DNA from 3 places in the Streptomyces sp. NPDC001922 genome. Region 1 is predicted to be linked to each of the others. Evidence: riboswitches for the same ligand, from Rfam matches in the RefSeq annotation. Region 1 holds a riboswitch; each other region holds the start of a gene.
The links. A riboswitch is a leader RNA that binds a small molecule or an ion and turns the genes downstream of it on or off. The one in region 1 is predicted to bind cyclic di-AMP.

Region 2: it holds a riboswitch for cyclic di-AMP, as region 1 does, so the genes downstream of both, ACFYYR_RS15535 (transglycosylase family protein) here and ACFYYR_RS22985 (M23 family metallopeptidase) in region 1, are expected to answer to the same signal.
Region 3: it holds a riboswitch for cyclic di-AMP, as region 1 does, so the genes downstream of both, ACFYYR_RS19340 (M23 family metallopeptidase) here and ACFYYR_RS22985 (M23 family metallopeptidase) in region 1, are expected to answer to the same signal.

What each region holds. Positions count from the first base shown of each region.
Region 1 is NZ_JBIASV010000012.1:112,740-119,817, reverse strand. Features, by position in the region: gene ACFYYR_RS23000 (GNAT family N-acetyltransferase) at 1-1,281, opposite strand, end outside; gene ACFYYR_RS22995 (HPr family phosphocarrier protein) at 1,400-1,681, shown strand; gene ACFYYR_RS22990 (GntR family transcriptional regulator) at 1,951-2,658, opposite strand; gene ACFYYR_RS22985 (M23 family metallopeptidase) at 2,867-3,661, opposite strand; cyclic di-AMP (ydaO/yuaA leader) riboswitch at 3,675-3,833, opposite strand; gene ACFYYR_RS22980 (M16 family metallopeptidase) at 4,161-5,528, opposite strand; gene ACFYYR_RS22975 (M16 family metallopeptidase) at 5,540-6,898, opposite strand.
Region 2 is NZ_JBIASV010000007.1:359,912-366,989, reverse strand. Features, by position in the region: gene ACFYYR_RS15550 (cupin domain-containing protein) at 1-48, shown strand, start outside; gene ACFYYR_RS15545 (SDR family NAD(P)-dependent oxidoreductase) at 45-824, shown strand; gene ACFYYR_RS15540 (hypothetical protein) at 856-1,212, opposite strand; gene ACFYYR_RS15535 (transglycosylase family protein) at 1,552-2,769, opposite strand; cyclic di-AMP (ydaO/yuaA leader) riboswitch at 2,775-2,916, opposite strand; gene ACFYYR_RS15530 (permease) at 3,619-4,530, shown strand; gene ACFYYR_RS15525 (TIGR03943 family putative permease subunit) at 4,527-5,291, shown strand; gene ACFYYR_RS15520 (acyl-CoA dehydrogenase family protein) at 5,388-6,629, opposite strand; gene ACFYYR_RS15515 (TetR family transcriptional regulator) at 6,777-7,078, shown strand, end outside.
Region 3 is NZ_JBIASV010000009.1:381,391-388,468, forward strand. Features, by position in the region: gene ACFYYR_RS19330 (hypothetical protein) at 1-603, opposite strand, end outside; gene ACFYYR_RS19335 (PP2C family protein-serine/threonine phosphatase) at 800-2,062, shown strand; cyclic di-AMP (ydaO/yuaA leader) riboswitch at 2,334-2,475, shown strand; gene ACFYYR_RS19340 (M23 family metallopeptidase) at 2,487-3,539, shown strand; gene ACFYYR_RS19345 (aldo/keto reductase) at 3,725-4,666, shown strand; gene ACFYYR_RS19350 (PrsW family intramembrane metalloprotease) at 4,803-6,290, opposite strand; gene trmB (tRNA (guanosine(46)-N7)-methyltransferase TrmB) at 6,345-7,078, opposite strand, start outside.

The DNA of each region.
Region 1 (7,078 bases):
GATGGACTCCAGGTACATCAGCGCCACATCGGTGTTCGGGTCGTCGTGCCAGTACTGGAGGAAGTCGTTGCCGGAGACGTCGGCCCGGTTGCCGGAGGAGACGAAGGTGGAGATCCCGACGTGCCCGCCGCCGCGCCGGTGCAGGCCGGAGAGGAGGGCGATGCCGATCGCGCCGGACTGGGTGAAGAGGCCGAGCCGCCCCGCGGGGGGAAGCTCGGGCGAGAGGGAGGCGTTGAGGCGTACCCCGGGGTCGGTGTTGAGCACGCCGAAGGCGTTGGGCCCGATGATCCGCATCCCGTACGAGCGTGCCTGCCGCACGAGTTCGCGCTGCCGGTCGCGGCCTTCCGGCCCGCTCTCCGCGTAGCCGGAGGAGACGACCACCAGCCCCTGCACGCCGTGCTCGCCGCAGTCGGCGACCACCGCCGGCACGTGCTCGGCGGGCACCGCGACGACGGCGAGGTCCACCGGCTCGTCGATGTCCTTCACCGAGCGGCAGGCGGGGACCCCCTCCAGCTCCGTGGTGCCGTCCGGGAAGGCGTGGTTGACCGCGTAGACGCGGCCGGTGAAGCCCCCGTCGAGGAGATTGCGCAGCACCGAGCGCCCGACGCCGCCGGGCCGCCGCCCGGTTCCGATGACCGCGACCGAGCCCGGACCGAGCAGCCGCTGCACGGAGCGGGCCTCGGCCCGCTGCTCCCGGCCGCGCTGCACGGCGAGCGACCGGTCGGTGGGTTCGAGACCGAACTCGAGCCGCACCACCCCGTCCTCGAAGCTGCGCTTCTGGGTGTACCCGGCGTCGGTGAACACCTTGATCATCTTGGTGTTGGCGGGCAGCACCTCGGCGGCGAAGCGGCGAATGCCGCGCTCGCGGGCGACCGCGGCGATGTGCTCCAGGAGCGCGGAGGCCACGCCCCGGCCCTGGTGGGCGTCCTGGACGAGGAAGGCGACCTCGGCCTCGTCGGCGGGGACGGACGCCGCCATGCCCCGCTCGTCGATCCGGTCGTACCGCACGGTGGCGATGAATTCGCCGCCCACCGTCGCCGCCAGGCCGACCCGGTCCACGTAGTCGTGGTGGGTGAACCGGCGCACATCGCGATCGGAGAGCCGGGGGTACGGTGCGAAGAAGCGGTAGTACTTCGACTCGTCCGAGACCTGCTCGTAGAAGCTCACCAGGCGCTGGGCGTCATCGGGAGTGATGGGCCGGATCTGGGCGGTGCCGCCGTCACGCAGCACGACGTCGGCTTCCCAGTGGGTCGGGTAGGCGTGCTCCGACGGCAGTTCCATGGCCCAAGCCTACGGGCGCAGGGCCGCGGGGAGCACCGGAAGTGCCGTGAGAGACTGGCCGCGTCTGGTCTAGACAACTGTCCCATCTGAAGACCGCCACGACCCGAAGGGCAACACCATGGTTGAGCGCCGCGTCACTGTCGGCTGGGCCGAGGGCCTGCATGCCCGGCCTGCTTCGATCTTCGTTCGCGCGGCGAACGCCTCCGGCGTCCCCGTGACGATCGCCAAGCCCGAGGGCACCCCGGTCAACGCCGCTTCGATGCTGGCCGTGCTGGGACTGGGTGCCCAGGGCGGCGAGGAGATCGTCCTCTCCTCCGAGGCCGACGGTGCCGAGGCCGCTCTGGACCGGCTGGCGAAGCTGGTCGCCGAGGGGCTGGAGGAGCTCCCGGAGACCGTCTGAGGGGTCCTTGCACCAGGTCCGCCCCGGTGGGCGGCCCTGCGGGTGTCCGGCGCGCGGCCGCCGCGGGAAGGGACACCGTGCAGACCGCCGACGTGCGGGCCGCCACTGTGCGGACCGCCGGGGACATGCGTGCACGGCCGGGCCGTGGTGAACCTCTCGGAGGGGCGCCGCGGCCCGGCCCTTTTCCGTCCCCGTCCCGATTCCCGTTCCCCTTCCCGTCCGACGGGAATGCGCGGACCGAATTCCCGCCCGCCGGTACCGGAATTCTGTTAATTCCCCGCGCTCAGCGTGTTGACGGGTTGTTTCGGATTTCTCACCGGAAAGGGCCGGCGCAGTCGGTAGGCCGCCAGGGAACGTTCGGCGTGCGCGGCCATCAGCGCGCGGGCCCGGTCCGCGTCACGCCGCGCCACCGCGTCGGTGACCGCCCCGTACTCCTGCCAGGACTCGGCCCTGCGGACCGGCGGATGGGCCGCGTACACCCAGGTGACCTTGCGGCGGACCTGGGTGAGCAGCGAGGCCAGGCTGGGGCTGCCGGACGCCTGGGCGAGGGTCTCGTGGAACCAGTCGCCGAGCGGCCGCAGATCCGCGGTGTGCCCCCGGCGGGCCCGCTCCTGGCCCAGCCGGACCAGTCCGCGCAACACCTTGAGGTGGGCCTCGGTGCGGCGCTGTGCGGCACGGGCGGCGCCCAGCGGTTCCAGCAGCACCCGCATGTCGAGGAGGTCGGCCGCCTCCTGCGCGGTGGGCTCGGCGACACAGGCACCGGCGTGCCGGCGCGTGGTCACGAACCCCTCGGACTCCAGCGTGCGCAGGGCCTCCCGCACGGGCACCCGGGAGACGCCGTACCGGCGGGCCAGCACCTCCTCGGTGAGCCGGCTGCCGGGCGGGTGCGCACCGGAGACGATGTCGTCCCGGATCGCCTGGCACACCGCGTGCGCCGGAATTCCTTTGCCGGCCGTCGGCAGCGTATTGCCGTTCACCGTCGCCCCCGCATCGCCCGACCTCCTGTGAAAGGTGAAGGGCGAAGCACAATTCGGCGCCGCCCCGTTCAGGAACTCTATGGCAATGCGGAGGCGTTTCCGATGCGTACCGCCGGACCGGCGTTGTCTTTCGGACAGGCCGGACCGGCGAACTCCGCTGGACGTGCCGGACCGGCGTTGCCGTGCGGCCCGGCGGCGGCCCGAGGCCTCAGAGGCTGAGGCCGTGCGACCGGAGGTAGGCGACCGGGTCCATGTCCGAGCCGTAGTCGGGAGAGGTACGGGCCTCGAAGTGCAGGTGCGGGCCCGTGGTGTTGCCGGTGTTGCCGGACAGGCCGATCTGCTTCCCCGGGGTGACCGTCTCGCCCACGGAGACACCGATGGAGGACAGGTGGCCGTACTGGGTGTACGTACCGTCCTTCATCTTGATCACCACGTTGTTGCCGTAGGCGCCGCCCCAGCCCGCCTCGACGACCTCGCCCGCGCCGACGGCGTGGACGGAGGTGCCGGTGGACGCGTGGAAGTCGATGCCGGTGTGGCTGCCGGAGGACCAGGCGCCGCCGGAGGCCTGATAGCCGGTGGAGACGCTGCTGCCCTCAACGGGGAGGACGAAGGTGTTGAGACGCTTGCGCTCGGCCTCGCGGGCGGCCCGCTCCTTGGCCTCGCGCGCCTTCTCGGCCTTGGCGGCGGCCTCGCGCCGCGCCTCGGCGGCCCGCTTCTTCGCCTCGGCCTCGGCCTTGGCCTTGGCGGCGGCCGCGTCGGCGGCCTCCTGCTGGGCCTCCGCCTGGGCGTCGATCGTGTCGGCGAGGGTGTCCCCGGCGACGATCGCCTGGCGCAGCCCGGTCTCCTCGGGCGCCGGGGTCTCCCCGGGCGCGGCGAGCGCGGGCGTGGCGACCGAGGTGACGGCGCCTGCGGCGGTGAGCGCGGCTATGCCTGCGATGTTCGCGCCGGAGCGGGCCATGCGGCTCGGACGGCGGTGTTTCCCGGTGGCACGGGTGAACGCCATGGGGCGGCGTGCTCCTTTCCTTCCTTCTCGCCTACCGGGTTAGCTGACGGGTTCGGAGCAGGAAGGTCTCCTACGGACCCCTCCGGAGAGGCGTCCGATTCACCCCAGGGACTGCGCACGGGTCCCCGGCTCCCCTGGCTCGCGCCGTACGGGGACTCGGCGATGACTGTCCGGTGCCGCGGGTGCGGCCGGTGTCCGACCGAACAGCCGCACCGACGCTAAACGGGACATCTTTCAATCGCCAAAGAAATGCCGATCTTTGTTGCACACACCACAGGAGAACACTCGCCCTCACCTACAAAACGGGCATACGACCGAACCCCGGTGCCGTACCCGGCACCGGGGTTCGCTGTCGTGTCACGGTCCGCCGGAACGGACCGACGCGGCGTCAGCCGGCCCCGGGGACAAGCCCCTTGGGGCGGCGTCGCCGCAACGGGCCCGGCGGACCGCCGGGTTGGGCACGCACCCTCCCCGCTCACCGCCTCCGGGCCGGGTCGGCTCAGCCGCCGACCACCTTCACCTCGCCGATGCCGAGCGCCCGCACCGGCTCCTCGATCTGCGAGGCGTCGCCCACGAGCACGGTGACCAGCCGGTCCACCGGGAAGGCGCTGACGGCCGCCGCCGTCGCCTCCACGGTGCCGGTCTCGGCGAGCCGGGCGTAGAGCTGTGCCTGGTAGTCGTCCGGCAGGTGCTGCTCGACCTGGTCGGCGAGAGTGCCGGCGACGGCCGCGGCCGTCTCGTACTTCAGCGGCGCGACCCCGACGAGGTTCTGCACGGCGACGTCCCGCTCGGCGTCGGTCAGGCCCTCGGCCGCGAGAGTGCGCAGCACCTTCCAGGCGTCGTCGAGCGCCGGGCCGGTGGAGGCGGTGTCCACCGAGCCGCTGATGGCCAGCAGCGAGGCGCCCGTGCCGTCGGGGCCGGAGCGCAGCACCTGGCCGAAGGCCCGCACGCCGTAGGTGTAGCCCTTCTCCTCGCGCAGCACCCGGTCGAGCCGGGAGGTGAGGGTGCCGCCGAGGCAGTAGATCCCGAGCACCTGGGCCGACCACACCCGGTCGTGCCGGTCCGGGCCGATGCGGCCGATCAGCAGCTGGGTCTGCACGGCGCCGGGCCGGTCCACGATCACCACGCGGCCGGTGTCGTCGGCGGTCACCGGCGGTACCGGGCGCAGCTCGGCGGGGCCGCCGGTCCAGGCGCCCAGGGTGTCGCCGAGCACCGCGGCGAGGTCGGTGCCGGCCAGGTCGCCGACGACCACCGCGGTGGCGGTGGCGGGCCGGACGTGGGCCTCGTAGAAGGCCCGGACGGCCGCGGCGTCGATGCGTGCGACGGTCTCCTCGGTGCCCTGCCGGGGGCGGGACATCCGGGACGAGGCCGGGAAGAGCTCCTTGGAGAGCTCCTTGGCGGCGCGGCGGGCCGGGTTGGCCTGCTCGTGCGGGATCTCGTCCAGCCGGTTGGCGACGAGCCGCTCGACCTCGCCGTCGGGGAACGCCGGGGCGCGCAGCGCGTCGGCGAGCAGCCCGAGCGCCTTGGCCAGCCGGGAGGCGGGGACCTCCAGGGAGACCCGGACGCCGGGGTGGTCGGCGTGCGCGTCGAGCGTGGCGCCGCAGCGCTCCAGCTCGGCGGCGAACTCCTCGGCCGTGTGCTTGTCGGTGCCCTCGGACAGGGCCCGGGCCATGATCGTGGCGACCCCGTCCAGCCCCTCGGGCTCGGCGTCCAGCGGGGCGTCGAGGTTGATGTCGACGGCCACCACCTGCTGGCCGGGCCGGTGGCAGTGCAGCACGGTGAGGCCGTTGGGCAGGGTGGCGCGCTCGGGGGCCGGGAAGGCCCACGGCTTGGCGATGCCGCCCTGCGGCTGGGGGTGGAAGGTCATGGTGGCGTCGGTCACCGGTCCGCCTCCTGGTCTGCGGTGTCGTCGGCGGCGGTGTCGTCGTCGGCGGGGGCGGTCGGCTCGTAGACGAGGACCGCGCGGTTGTCCGGGCGCAGCCGGGCGGCGGCCACGGCCTGCACCTCCTCGGCGGTGATGTCCAGGACCCGCTGGACGGCGGTCAGCGCCAGCTGCGGGTCTCCGAACAGCACGGCGTAGCGGCACAGCTGGTCGGCGCGGCCGCCGACGGTGGCGAGCTGGTCCAGCCACTCGCGCTCCAGCTGGGCCTGGGCGCGCTCCATCTCCTCGGGCGTCGGCCCCTCCGCGGCGAAGCGGGCGAGTTCCTCGTCGACGGCGGCCTCGATGACCGGCACCTCGACGCCGCCGGAGGTCTTCACGTCCAGCCAGCCGAGCGAGGGCGCACCGGCGAGCCGGAGCAGGCCGAAGCCCGCGGCGACGGCCGTGCGGTCGCGGCGGACCAGCCGGTTGTGCAGCCGCGAGGACTCGCCGCCGCCGAGCACGGTCAGCGCCAGGTCGGCGGCGTCGGCCTCCCGGGTCCCGTCGTGCGGCAGCCGGTAGGCGGCCATCAGGGCGCGGGCGGGCACCTCCTCCTGGACGACCTCGCGCAGCTGCCCGCCGAGCACGTCGGGCAGCGAACCGTCGCGCGGCGGCTGCTTGCCGTCGTGGCCGGGGATGGTGCCGAAGTACTTCTCGATCCAGGCGAGCGTCTGCTCGGGGTCGATGTCGCCGACGACGGAGAGCACCGCGTTGTTCGGCGCGTAGTACGTGCGGAAGAAGTTCCGCGCGTCCTCCAGCGAGGCGGCGTCCAGGTCGGCCATCGAGCCGATCGGGGTGTGGTGGTACGGGTGGCCCTCGGGGTAGACCATCGCGGTCAGCTTCTCGAAGGCGGTGCCGTACGGGACGTTGTCGTAGCGCTGGCGCCGCTCGTTCTTGACGACGTCGCGCTGGTTCTCCATGCTCTCCTCGTCCAGCGCGGTGAGCAGGCTGCCCATGCGGTCGGCCTCCAGCCAGAGCGCGAGCTCCAGCTGGTGGGCGGGCATGGTCTCGAAGTAGTTGGTCCGCTCGAAGCTGGTGGTGCCGTTCAGGGAGCCGCCGGCGCCCTGCACCAGCTCGAAGTGGCCGTTGCCCGGGACGCTCGACGAGCCCTGGAACATCAGGTGCTCGAAGAGGTGAGCCAGACCCGTACGGCCCTTGACCTCGTGGCGCGACCCGACGTCGTACCAGAGGCACACCGCGGCGACCGGGGTGAGGTGGTCCTCGGAGAGCACCACCCGCAGGCCGTTGGCCAGTCGGTGCTCGGTCGCTGTCAGGCCGCCGGAGCCGGCCTGTTGCGTGGCCGTGTGACCCATCGGCATGTACGTCCCTTCGATCGCTGGGGGGAGAAATGCTGCCACTGTATGCAAGCGGGGTGACGCCTGGCGAAGTTCCCGGACGGCCGGGCCGCTACGCTTCCGCGATCGGCGCGTGTCGGGTAACCGGACGCTGATGTTCCATTCCTGGTGTCCAACGTACGGTGCACCGGCCGGCGCCGTGAC
Region 2 (7,078 bases), on a different contig from region 1:
TACCCGCTGCACGGGGAGCTCATCCGCACCCTGTCCCGCACCGCATGACCGGGCAGGGGCAACTGCCCGCGCTCGACGGGCTGGTGGCCGTGGTGACGGGTGCCGCGGGCACCGTGGGCGCGGGCATCGCCGGGGAGTTCGCGCGGGCCGGGGCGCAGGTCGTCGTCCACCACCACACCGGTGCCGAGCGCGCCCGGAACGTGGTGGAACGGATCACCGGCGAGGGCGGCACGGCATGGGCGGTGGCCGCCGACCTCAGCGACGAGACGGCCTGCGAACGGCTGATGGAGGCCGCGGCGGCACACTTCGGCCGGGTGGACGCGCTCGTCAACAACGCCGGGGTCCAGCCGGTCCAGGAGCTGGCGTCGATGACCGCCGCCGACTGGCGCGCCGTGATCGACACCAACCTCACCAGCGCGTTCTGCTGCACCCGGGCGGCCGCACAGGTGATGCGGCGGGCGGGCACGGGCGGCACGGTCACGCATGTCGCCTCGATCGAGGGGTCCTCCCCCACGCCGGGGCACGCGCACTACGCCGCGTCCAAGGCGGCCCTGATCCAGCACGCCCGGGCCGCCGCGGTGGAGTACGGCCCCTCCGGGATCCGCGTGAACACGGTCTCCCCCGGCCTGATCAGCCGCCCCGGCATCGAGGAGGCGTGGCCCGAGGGGGTGGAGCGCTACCGGACCGCGGCCCCGCTCGGGCGGATCGGCACTCCGGCCGACATCGGCCGCGCCTGTGTGTTCCTCGCGTCGTCGATGGCGGACTGGGTCACCGGCCACGACCTGGTGGTGGACGGCGGGGTGACGGCCCGGTCGCCCTGGTAGGGAGCGCGCCGGACACGGTCGTCCCGGTACGTCACCAGGCGAGCAGCCGGGGGTCCACCCGGGTGGCGGGCTCCGGCGCCGGGGGCTGCGCGGGCGCGGGGACCGTCCGCGCCGCGCGGCTCACGGTCCGGGGCGGCAGGGTGACGGTGCTGCCGGCGGCCTGGCGGAGCCAGCGGACGATGGTTCCGACGGCGTCCCCGTCCAGCTGAGCGAGATCGTGGATGACCCGCAGGTCGTCGGGGTGCGGCGGGACGGCGGCCCGGGTGAGTTCGGCGTGCAGCATGAGCCGCAGCCCGTCGGCCGGCGTCAGATGGCCGCCGATCCGGGCCGGATCCGGGGCGTCGGGCCGCGGGGGGAGCTCCATCGTGACTGCCGTCGGATCGGCCATGGTCGGTGCCTTCCTTCAATTCCCCATCGGTCAGGGGGAAATCATGGTCTCCCGTTCCGACGGCCGGTTTCTCCCTCCGGTTGCGGATCGGCCTCCGGGATCACCCGTCCGGCCGCATGGCGGGGCCGTTTCCCCGCCCCCCGGACCCCCTCACGGTCACGGCCTCGGCCCGCCCGGCCGGACGGGGGACGGCGAGGACGCGGACGGGCCGCGCCGAGGCGGCGCCCCCACGGACGAGGCGCCCGCCCCCGTGTCGCGGGGACGGGCGCCTCGGTCCGTCGGGTGAGGCCGGTCGGTCACCCCGGGCCTCGGTGCCACGCGCCGGGCCGGCGCGTGGGCTCAGATGCTGACGCCGTGCTCGCGCAGGTAGGCGACCGGGTCGATGTCCGAGCCGTAGTCCGGACCGGTGCGGACCTCGAAGTGGAGGTGCGGGCCGGAGGAGTTGCCGGTCGAGCCGGACAGGCCGATCTGCTGGCCGCCGGTGACCGACTGGCCGGCCGAGACGGACAGCGAGGACAGGTGGGCGTACTGGCTGTACTTGCCGTCGGCGTGGCGGATGACGACCTGGTTGCCGTAGGAACCGCCCCAGCCCGCGGAGACGACCTCGCCCGCACCGATGGCCTTCACCTTGGTGCCGGTGGGCACGGGGAAGTCGGTGCCGGTGTGGTAGCCGCTGGACCAGCTGGAACCGGACTGGTGGTACGGGGTGCCCACGGAGAGGTCGTCGACCGGGGCGGTGAAGCCGTCGGCGGACTTCTGCGCGGCGGCCTTGGCCGGGGCGGCCTGCTTCGGCTCGGCCTTCGCGGCGGGCTTCGGCGCGGCCTTGCGCTCGGCGGCCTGGTGGGCCTCGTGCTTGGGGGCGGGCCGCTCGGACTCGCGCTTCGGGGCGTCGTGCTTCGGAGCGCGCTGCTCCTTGCCGCCCAGGGTGAGCTTCTGGCCCGGGAGGATCAGGTCCGGGTCGCCGCCGACGACGTCGCGGTTGCTCTCGTAGACCCGGTGCCAGCCACCCTTGACGTCATGGGTCGTGGCGATCTTGTAGAGGGTGTCGCCGCGGACGACGGTGTACGAGCGGGTCCCGGCCTTGCGCTCGGCCGGCTTGCCCTGCTCACCCTGGGGCTTCGGGGCGGACTCGGCGGGGGCGACCTTCCCGCCGTCCGGGCTGATCTGCGGGTCGGCGCCACCCTGGGTCAGCCCGGCCTTGCCGGAGCAGACCGGCCAGGCACCGGGGCCCTGGCCGTCGAGGACCTTCTCGGCGATGGCGATCTGCTGGTCCTTGGTCGCCTGGTCGGCGCGCGCGGCGTAGTCGCCGCCACCGAAGGCCTGCCAGGTGTCGTTGGTGAACTGCAGGCCGCCGTAGAAGCCGTTACCGGTGTTGATGCTCCAGTTTCCGCCGCTCTCGCACTCCGCGACCTTGTCCCAGGTGTCGACGGAGGCGGCCTGCGCCGAGCCGACACCGATGAGCGGAAGAGCGATTCCGGCACCGCCGGCAGCGGCGATGAGAGAAGCTCGGGAAATACGGCCGGGGCTGTACCGGCGGTGACGTCCGCGTGCAGACATAGGGGTATTCCTCTCCTACGCCTGCGAGGTGAGCTGTCGGGTTCGGGCTGGAGTTGCCCGGCCGCGCCCTGAGCAGCGTCGTGCGCTGCGGCGCGTCTTCACCCCAAGCCGTTCCTCGCCTGTTGCGCGGTCCGGCACCTACCTGGTTCCCCCGCTCCTGCCGTGGTGCGTTGGTTGTTTCCTCTCCACCGGCGGCAGGACTCGGCGCTCCGACAGAGAGTGGCCCGCCCTCTCATGGGCAGGCAGCGGTAAAAGTAAGCGCACCGAATTCTTTCCGACAAGTGGCGAGTATTCCCCGGAATCACCTTTCGGTAGATCCACTCGGGACGACGTCACACTGAGCTCCGGATCTTGATCCGAGAGCGATTCGCATTACTACTGAACGACTCTCACGTTCGGCGGGCGGTAACCGAGTTGCCCGGATTCACGCATTTCGCGTGTGCGACATCACACCCCGGAAATACCTCTGTGAAATAGGTCACGACGAAGCCAAATGTCCAATTTTGAAATGCAATTCAGCCTTATAGATAGAAAGCGGCATTGATGACCATTTGGAGCATACGCCCCACCGCCTGACGTCCGCGCCCCGAACCGCTCCTCCAGCGGCACATATCCGGCGAAACGGATGATTCACTGCCGCGCTCACCGCGGTGGCAACCCCGTCGGGGGCCTCTGCCCCGGTTATCGTGTGGTCCTTGATCGCGGACGTGCGGAGTCAGTGTGCAGAGAGCGGAAGAGCTGATCGACACCTCGCCGCCGGTGCGGCACGCCTCCGGCGCGACCGCGCTGCTCCGGGGGCGCAACCGTTCCGCGACTCCCCTGATCGCCGCGGCCGCGGTCGCGGTGGCCATGGCGGCGGCGCTGGTCCTGGCCGGTGGAAGCCTGCTCGCCCACCCGGGCGTCCAGGCCTGGCGGACGGTCTCCGTGGCCATCGTGATCCAGGCCCTGCCGTTCCTGCTGCTGGGCACGGCCCTGTCCGGCGCCATCAACGCCTTTGTGCCCGCCGACGCGTTCAGCAGGCTGCTCCCGAGGAAGCCGGCGCTCGCCGTCCCCGTCGCCGGCGCCGCCGGGGTCGTGCTGCCGGGGTGCGAATGCGCCTCCGTACCGGTGGCCGGAAGCCTGATCCGGCGCGGCGTGGCCCCGGCCGCCGCCCTGACGTTCCTGCTCTCGGCCCCCGCCGTGAACCCCGTGGTGCTCACCGCCACGGCCGTGGCCTTCCCCGGGAACCCCGGCATGGTGGCCGCCCGGCTCGTCGCCTCGCTCCTCACCTCGGTGATCATGGGATGGCTGTGGATCCGGCTGGGCCGCGCGGAATGGCTGCGCCTGCCGGCCCGGGGCGGCGGCCACACGGCCGGGAACAGCCGGTGGGAGGAGTTCCGGCTGGGGTTCCAGCACGACTTCCTGCACGCGGGCGGTTTCCTGGTGGTGGGGGCGATGGCGGCAGCGACCTTCAACGTCGTGGTGCCGGGTTCGGTGCTGGACGCCTTCTCCGGATCGCCCTGGCTCTCCGTCCTCTTCCTCGCCGGGCTGGCGATCGTCCTCGCGGTCTGCTCGGAGGCGGACGCCTTCGTCGCCGCGTCGCTGACCGGCTTCTCCCCGACGGCCCGGCTGGCCTTCATGGTGGTCGGGCCGATGGTCGACCTCAAGCTCATCGCGCTGCAGTCGGGCACCTTCGGCCGGGCCTTCGCCGTCCGGTTCTCCTCGGCCACGGCCCTCGTCGCCGTCGGATGCAGCGCACTGATCGGCTGGTGGCTGCTGTGAAGCGGAACATCCAGGTGCTGCTGCTCCTGCTGTCGGGCGCCGGGCTCCTGCACATCGCGCTCTTCAGCGACATGTACCTCCGCTACGTGAAGGAGGGCCTGCGCGTCCCGCTGATCCTCTCCGGTGTCCTGCTGGTGGCGCTCGGTCTGGTGGGGGCGGCGCGGGACGGCTTCCCGTTCGCCGGTCCGGACACCGGCGGCGACGAGCACTTCGAGGAGGAGGAGAACGCGGACGCCACGGACCACGGCCACGACCACCGCCGCGGACCGCGGGTCGCCTGGCTGCTGTTCCTCCCGGCCCTCACCCTGCTGTTCTTCACCCCGCCCGCGCTCGGCTCCTACACGGCCGCCCGGGAGCGCGACCCGGCCGCCGAGGAGCAGCAGCGCTTCCCCGCGCTGCCGCGCACCTCCCCGGTGCCGCTGGCCCTGTCGGACTTCCAGGCCCGGGCCCGCCAGGACACGGCGCGCAGCCTGGAGGACCGCCGGGTCCGGCTGACCGGCTTCGTCACCCCCGGCAAGGGCGGGGTCTGGTACCTCACCCGGCTCGTCCTGAGCTGCTGCGCCGCGGACTCCCGGTCCGTGAAGGTCGAGATGCGCGGCCTGCCCGAGCCGCCGGCCGACTCCTGGGTGAGCGTGACGGGCACCTGGCGCCCCTCCGGCACCCCGGGCACACCGTCGGCCCGGGCGGCCCTCGACGCGGACGACGTGGAGCACATCGCGCAGCCGGCCAACCCGTACATGGACTCCGTGCCCCGCCTCTGAACCCCGGCCCCCGCCACCGGGGCCACCGTGCCCGGCACCGGCACCGGCACCGGCACCGGCACGGTGGCCTCCGCAGCGGGCTCCCGCCGCGAACCGTCAGCGGATGGGAAGGCCGGAGAGCGTACGGGCGATCACCAGGCGCTGGATCTCGCTGGTCCCCTCGAAGATCGTGTAGATGGCGGCGTCCCGGTGCATCCGCTCGACCGGGTACTCCCGGGTGAAGCCGTTGCCCCCGAAGATCTGGATCGCCTGGGCGGTGACCTCCTTGGCGGTCTCGCTGGCGAACAGCTTGGACATCGACCCCTCCGCGGAGGTGAACGCCTTGCCCGTGGTCGCCATCCAGGAGGCCCGCCACACCAGCAGCCGGGCCGCGTCGATCCGGGTGCGCATGTCGGCGAGCTGGAAGGCGACGCCCTGGTTGTCGATGATCGGCCGGCCGAACTGGGTGCGGGTCCGGGCGTACTCCAGGGCCTCCTCGTAGGCGGCCCGGGCGGTGCCCACGGCCATGGCCCCGACCGCGGGGCGGGACGCCTCGAAGGTGGCCATGGCCGCGTTCCGCAGCCGCTCGCCGCCACCGGCCGGCGCGGCCTCGCGGGCCCGCTCACGGGCCCGGGCCAGGCGCTCGTCCAGCTTCTCCTTGCCGCCGAGCAGGCAGTGGCCGGGGACCCGGACGTCCTCCAGGACGACCTCGGCGGTGTGCGAGGCGCGGATGCCGTGCTTCTTGAACTTCTGCCCCTGGGAGAGCCCGGGGGTGTCCGGCGGGACGATGAACGAGGCGTGCCCCTTGGAGCCGAGCTCCGGGTCGACGACCGCCACGACCACATGGACGTTGGCTATGCCGCCGTTGGTCGCCCAGGTCTTGGTGCCGTTGATCACCCACTCGTCCTTGGCCGCGTCGTACACCGCACGGGTGCGCATGGAGGCGACGTCCGAGCCCGCGTCCGGCTCGGAGGAGCAGAAGGCGGCGACCTTCACGTCGTCCGGTTCGCCGTACATCTGCGGGATCCAGGTGCCGACCTGCTCCTCGGTGCCGTTGGCCAGCACGCCGACCGCCGCCAGCCCGGTGCCGACGATGGACAGCGCGATCCCGGCGTCACCCCAGAAGAGCTCCTCCATCGCCATGGGGATGCCCAGGCCGGTCGGGTCGAAGTACTGCTGGGCGTAGAAGTCCAGCGAGTACAGGCCGATCTTGGCGGCCTCCTGGATCACCGGCCACGGCGTCTCCTCCCGTTCGTCCCACTCGGCCGCGGCCGGGCGGATAACATCCGCCGCAAATCCATGGACCCAGTCACGGACGGCCTTCTGGTCGTCGTTCAGCTCGAGCGAGAACTCGGGCATCGTCCCCTCCACCTGCCGGTTACTTGCGGTAACGTCAGTGTGTTACCGGCCAGTAAGTCCTGTCAACTCCCTGCTCCCGCTCCGACCTTCCGAGCAGGCAGGTGTTACGTTGCGCGGAAGAGAGCGCACGGGCGGGGAGTACACGTGATGGAGACCAGTCAGCGGGACGGCCAGCAGCGAAGCGCGGACCAGCGGCGCAGGGAGCTGCTCGAGGCCGCCGACCGGGTGGTGCTCCGTGACGGGCCGGGGGCGTCCATGAACGCCATCGCCGCCGAGGCGGGCATCACCAAGCCGATCCTCTACCGGCACTTCGGCGACAAGGGCGGGCTGTACCGGGCCCTGGCCGTACGGCACACCGACGCCCTGCTCGACGGGCTCCGCGCCGCGCTGGACGCCCCGGCCGAGCGCCGCCAGCGGGTGGAGGCGACGCTGGACACCTATCTCGTGGC
Region 3 (7,078 bases), on a different contig from region 1:
GGCGACCGCGAGGAGGATGCCGAACGTGACCGCCAGGCCCGCGCCGCCGACCTTGTTGTAGCCGGTCGAGGTGCCCGTGTCGGTGTTCGAGCCGCCGCTCCACGAGTCGGGGGCGTGGCCGTTCGCCTGCTCGATGGCCTGGTCGACGAAGCCGGTGACCGTGGCCTTGACGTTGCCGTCGCCGGAGCGGGCCGCGGCGCCGGTGAGGTTGTCGACCGTGTTGCGCGACATCACAGAGGAGTCGGCGCCGGCGTCGAACCGGTCGCCCAGCGCGACCGCGTAGACACCGGTGATGCCGGTCTTGGTCCGCAGGTCCTGCAGCAGGGTCGACGAGGGGAACTCGGAGGTGGCGGGGAGCACGGCGACGAAGACCGGCTTGTCCGCCTTCTTGATCTTGTCCGCCAGGGCATTGGCGTCCGCGGGAGGCAGCTGGGACGCGGCCCGGGGGTCGACGTAGACGGGGCCCTGTTTCAGGGCCGCGGCGGCGCTGTCCAGTCCGTCCGCGGCCCGCGCGCCGGGAGCCATCACGGCCACCAGCACCAGAGCGGCGGCCAACAGCGCCAGCACCGGCCAGCAGGCCGTGCGGCGTACTGCGCTCTTCATACTTACGACGCTAACCCCAAAGGCGGAATAATGGGCTCTTCAGGCATACCGGATATAACGGATGGGGTGTGGGTGGCCCGGTGCCCATCACCTGGCGTACGCCGATTCGCCGTCCGGCCGGTCACCGGTGAGCCTGAGGGGGCGGTGCCGTACCGCTCCCGCGCCGCGCATGGACGGTAGGAGACACGAGGTGGGGATGCGAGTCGGGGGATCTGGCCGCACGGGCCGCGGGCTCCGCGGCAGGGCTCGGGCCCAGCGCGGGCGCGACGACGACCGCCTCGCAGGCCGGTCCCTGATCGCCCGCTGGATGCCCGCGCTGCTGATCATCGGCGGGCTGACCTTCGACCTCTCGACCCCGGCCCGGTTCACCGGCTCCCCCTTCTTCTCGGCCGCGCCGCTGGTGGCCGCTCCGTTCTTCTCGCTGCGGGCCACGGCCGCGGCGGGGGTCGCCGCCGGGGGAGCGGTCGTCGCCCTGCACCTCTACAACGGCGACGCGGGCGCCATCGAGTCGGTGACCGAGCTGGTCACCGTGCTGACCGTCGCCCTGCTCGCACTGTTCATCAACCGGGTGGTGCGGCGCGGGGACCGGCAGCTGGCGTCGGCCCGCAGCATCGCCGAGGCGGTCCAGCTCGCCGTCCTGCCGACGCCCGACGAGCGCATCGGCGGCTTCCAGGTCGCCGCCCGGTACGAGGCGGCGCTGGCCGACGCCCGGATCGGCGGCGACCTCTACGCGGTGCAGCAGACCCCGCACGGGGTCCGCCTGATCGTGGGCGACGTCCGGGGGAAGGGGCTGGGGGCCGTCGCGGCGGTCGCCGTGGTCATCGGCGCCTTCCGGGAGGCGGCGGAGGAGGAACCGGATCTGGTGGAGGTCGCCGCCCGGCTCGAACGGGCGCTGGCCCGCGAGGCGCGCGGCGAGGACCTGGACCGGTTCGAGGGCTTCACCACCGCGGTGCTGGCGGAGGTGGGCGCCGCGCGCCCCTCCGCCACCGACGGGGTGCCGCCCGAGGGCACGCTGCGCGTCCTCAACCGCGGCCACCCGGCGCCGCTGCTGCTCTCCGCCGACGGCTCGGTGTGCGGGGTCGAGCCGCGGGTGGCCTCGCTCCCGCTCGGGATGGGGGATCTGGGGGCCTGGCCGGAGCAGATCGACACCTTCGACTTCCCGCGCGGGTCGACCCTGCTGCTGTTCACCGACGGCGTGACCGAGGCCCGGGACGAGAAGGGCGTCTTCTACGACCCGGCGCAGCGGCTCGACGGCCGGCTGTTCTCCGGGCCCGACGCCCTCCTCGACGCGCTCGTCGAGGACGTGGCCCGGCACACCGGGGGTGAGCCGGCGGACGACATGGCGCTGCTGGCGGTCAGCCGGCCGGGGCGGCGGCAGCCGGAGCGCCGGCGGACCGTGGGGCTGACCCGCGGCGCGGGCGAGGGCCGGGCCGCCGCCCCGGCACCCTACGGTCCGTGACCGGAATGCATCACTTCGCATAACAAGTGACGCACGATCAGCCGGAACGTGTTTCGCGGAGTGGATCAACTCGCCCCTGTTGGGCGGCACATGTCCGGATTGCTCCCGCCTCAATCTGTTAACGATCAACGAGAACCGCTTGGAATCCAGCCCCGGCCCTATTAACGTTCGATAACGCAGCGCGGTCGTCCCAGCCGTCACAAGAGACGGCACCGTGCGCCATCGCCGAATCCCGCACACACAGCACCACCCCGCAGGGCCTGCACCACCGGACACACCAGCACCACCTGCACCCAGGGAACCGGGGAACCAACACCTTGGGGTGAATCGGGCGTCTCTCCCAGAGGGGTCCGTAGGAGACCTTCCTGCTCCGAACCCGTCAGCTAACCCGGTAGGCGAGAAGGAAGGAAAGGAGTGCGCCCGCGTGGCGTCCAACAGGCCTGCCCCCGAATCCCCGTACACACCCCAGAGTTTCGATCCCGGATTCGGTGAGGAACCCCCGGCCGCAGCGGGTGACTGGAACCCGACCGAGGAATCCGTCGCCCCGATACGCGGCCGGCACCGCGTCGTCAAGCAGCGCGGTGGCGGCATGGCCCGCAGTGGCGCCGTTCTCGGCGTGGGCGTCTTCGCCGCCGTCGGCGCGGGCGGCATGGCCAGTGCGCAGGAGAAGCCGCCGGTCTCCATCTCCATGCCGGACCTCTCCCACGTCTCGGAGAAGCTTCCCGACGCCGCCTCCCTGCCCGGCATCGGCTCCCTGGTCGCGGACGACGCGGACCAGGCCCCGGTCGCCGTCGCCTCCGCCTCCCCGCTGAGCGACGCCGGGCTCACCGAGGAGGAGGCCGCCGACGGCACCGGCGCGGGCGAGGCGCTGCGCGCCCGCATCATGCGCCAGGCCGAGCAGCAGCAGACCGCCGCCGAGAAGGCCGAGCGCGCGGCCGCGGAGAAGGCCGCCGCGGAGAAGGCCGCCGAGCAGGCCGAGCAGGCCGAGCGGAAGCAGGCCGCGGCCGCCGCCGCGAAGAAGAAGGCCGCGGAGGAAGCGGCACGCAAGAAGGCCGAGGCCGAGCGGGTGGCGAAGCTCGCCAAGGAGTTCACCGTCCCGGTCTCCTCCTACACCCTCACCTCCAGCTTCGGGCAGGCCGGCGACCTCTGGTCCAACGACCACACCGGCCAGGACTTCGCGGCCCCCACCGGCACCCCCGCCAAGGCGGTCCACGGCGGCACCATCACCCAGGCCGGCTGGGCCGGGGCGTACGGCTACCGGATCGTGCTCACCCTCGACGACGGCACCGAGGTCTGGTACTGCCACCTCTCCTCGATGACGAAGACCTCCGGCAAGGTGACCACGGGCGAGACCATCGGCCGCGTCGGCGCCACCGGCAACGTCACCGGTCCCCACCTCCACCTCGAGGTCCGTCCCGACGGCGGCTCCCCGATCGACCCGGCCTCCTGGCTGCGGGACCGCGGCCTCTCCATCTGACGGCCGCTCCCGCCACCGGCGCCCGCCGCCGCATCCTCCGACAGCCCTGGTGACGTCCCCCCGACACCAGGGCTGTCGGCCTGTCCGCGGCGCCCCGGCGCAGCCGCCCGCGGAACGACAACAGCCTCCCCCGTACCGCGGTTGGCGACGGAATAGGCCCCACCGTCCCGCCGTTCACGCCTGATATGGCTGATCAGCGCAAGTCCCTCGGCGACCTGACCGTCTCCCCGCTCTGCCTCGGCGGCAATGTCTTCGGCTGGACCGCGGACGAGGCGGAGTCCTTCGCCGTTCTCGACGCGTACACCGCGGCCGGCGGCAACTTCGTGGACACGGCCGACGCCTACTCGGCCTGGGTGCCGGGCCATGCCGGCGGCGAGTCAGAGACGGTCCTCGGCAACTGGATGGCCGCCCGCGGCAATCGCGCGGACGTCGTGATCGCGACGAAGGTGGGGGCGCACCCCGACTACAAGGGGCTCTCCGCGAAGACCGTCAAGGAAGCGGCCGAGCAGTCGCTGCGCCGCCTCCGCACGGACTGCATCGACCTCTACTACACGCACTACGACGACCCCGCCCTCCCCGTCGAGGAGTTCCTCACCGCCCTGGACGCGCTCGTCCGGGAGGGCAAGGTCCGGCAGATCGCCGCGTCGAACATCACCCCGGAGCGGCTGGAGGAGGCGCTGCTCTTCTCCGAACGCGAGGGCCTGGCGCGGTACGTGGCCCTCCAGCCGCACTACAACCTGGTCTCCCGCCACACCTACGAAGGGCCGCTCGCCGAGGTCGCCGCCCGGCACGGCCTGGGCGCGGTTCCCTACTTCGCGCTCGCCGCCGGCTTCCTCACCGGCAAGTACCGGCCGGGCACCACGGTGGACAGCGCCCGCGCGGGCCGGGCGGCGGAGTACCAGGGCACCGAGCGCGGCGAGCGTGTCCTGGCCGCGCTCGACGGGATCGCGACCGCGCGGGGAGCCGAGCCGGCCGCGGTAGCCCTGGCCTGGCTCGCCGCCCAGCCCACCGTGGTGGCGCCGCTGGCCAGCGCCCGCACGGTGCAGCAGCTCGGCACCCTGCTGGCGGTCGCGGACCTCCGCCTGGACGAGCACGAACTCGCGGCTCTGACGACGGCGTCCGCCTGACGGAGCGGGCCCGACCGGTCCGCGACCGGGGCGGCAGCCCGGTTCCGCACGGCCGGGCGTGGGCTCCCGCAGCCCGGGAGCTCTCGGCCGGCCGGACGGCTCTGCATGCCGGGTCCTCGGGGGCCGAGAGGCCGGTTCAGGGGCCGTACGGGCGGGTGCCGGGCCCGTGCGGCCCGTGCGGCCCGGCGGCCTGCCCGTACGGCCCCTGGCCCTGAGGCTGCCCGTACCCCTGAGCCGGTGCCGGTCCGTACCCCTGGCCCTGCGGCGGATACGGATGGCCGGACGGCTGGGGTCCGCCCGGCGGCGCGTAGCCGTACCCGGGCGGCGGCGGAGTCCACTGCTGCGGACCGGCCCATGCCGGTGCCGTCATACGGGCCGCGTGGGCCAGCGCCGGCTGCGCCATGTCCTTGCGCTGCCACAGATGGTGCAGCAGCTCCTGTTCCCGGGCGACGAAGTCCGTGCCCGCCGCTCCCCGGTGGGCGCGCTGCCGCAGGAACGCCAGGGCCGTCGCACAGACCTGGTACTCGACGACCATGCGGCGCCCGGCCGCGCCGTGGGTACGGCGCGCCACGGTACGGGCGATGGACCGCGCCTTCATGGAGGACAGCGCGTGCGGCTCGGCCGGCGCCAGCCAGCCCGCCGCCACATAGGCCGGCAGATGGCTGCGGACCGTCTTGAGCTCGCTGCTGCGCGACCAGATCACCAGCCAGGTCAGCAGCCCGAAGACCGGCACCATGAACATCCCGTAGACGGCGATGAAGCCGTAGCCGCCGACGGTGGCCGAGCCGTTCCAGACGGCGTGCAGCACGATCGCGGTCAGCAGACCGGCCAGCGGCAGCAGGACGCGCCGGGCGCGCTGGCGCTGCGCGGCGAGCGACGCGATGCCGAAGCCGATACCGGTCAGCGCGGTGAACAGCGGGTGCGCGAAGGGCGACAGCACGATCCGGATGAAGAACGTCGCGGCCGTGACCGACTGGAAGCCGGACGAGCCCACGGCCTGGTCCTCACCGAAGGCGTTGCCCAGGTAGAGGATGTTCTCGGTGAACGCGAAGCCCGTCGCCGTGACCCCGGCGATGACCACACCGTCGACGATGCCGTCGAAGTCCCGTCTGCGGAAGATGAAGAGCAGCAGCAGCGCGGCCCCCTTGGCGCTCTCCTCCACCACGGGCGCGATGAGCGTGGCCCCCCAGGTGTCGGCCTCGCTGGACGAACTCACCATCCGCGCCACCAGCCACTGGGTCGCGAAGCCGTTGGCGAGGATCGCCACCAGGGTCGCGGCACAGGCGCCCCAGGCGAACGCGAACGCCAGGTTCCGCCAGGGTTCCGGTTCCACCCGGTCGAGCCAGCGGAAGGCGCCGATCAGCAGTGGGACGGGCAGCACGGCCAGACCGAGACCGACGAGAAAGCCCTCGGTCCCGGTCTGTTCCCGCACCAGGGCGAGGATGACGAGACCCGAGAGCACGAGCAGGGTTATCAGCGTGCCGAGGCGGAGGGCCTTGCTGTGCCGCAGCCCTCGGCCCGGGCGGTAGCGCCACTGCTTCCGGTCCGGCACGGCGGCGAACTGCGGATGCGGTTCACAGGCCGGGACCGGCGGCTGCTGCGGCGGGTGCGGGGACGGATACACCTGTCGACCCTAACCACGCCGCGGAGCGGGCGCGACGAACTATGGCCAGTACGCTCAGCGGCGGACGAACAACAGATCGTGCACGACGTGCCCCTTGTTCAGGCCCGCACCCTCGAATTTCGTCAGCGGCCGGCCATTGGGGCCTTCGAATGCGGGGCGGGGGGCGTACCCGCCGTCGGGCTGTGTGTTCTCCAGCTCACTGCTGGCCGAGAGCACCTCGAGCATCTGCTCCGCGTACGGCTCCCAGTCCGTCGCGCAGTGCACCAGCGCGCCGGGCTTCAGCCTGGTCACGGCGAGCTCGATGAACTCGGGCTGGATCAGCCGCCGCTTCTGGTGGCGCTTCTTGGGCCAGGGGTCGGGGAAGTACACCCGCAGCCCGGCCAGCGCGGCGGGCTCGATCATCTCGCGGAGCAGGATGATCGCGTCACCGTTGGCGACGCGGACGTTGGTCAGCCCGTTCCGCTCGGCGAGGCTCAGCAGATTGCCCTGGCCGGGGGTGTGCACATCCGCGGCGAGAATGCCGGTGCCGGGGTCGGCGGTGGCCATCTGTGCCGTGGCCTCGCCCATCCCGAAGCCGATCTCCAGCACGACGGGCATGGCGGGATCCCCGAAGAGCGCACCGAGGTCCAGCTTCTCCCGGCCGTCGATGTCGAGCCCCCAGGTCGACCACAGCCGCCGCAGCGCCTCGCCCTGCCCGGTGGTCACCCGCCCGCGCCGGGGCCGGAAGCTCCGGATCCGCCGCTCGTGGTGCGACCCGGCCGGGTCCGCGGCGGGCCCCTCCGGGAAGT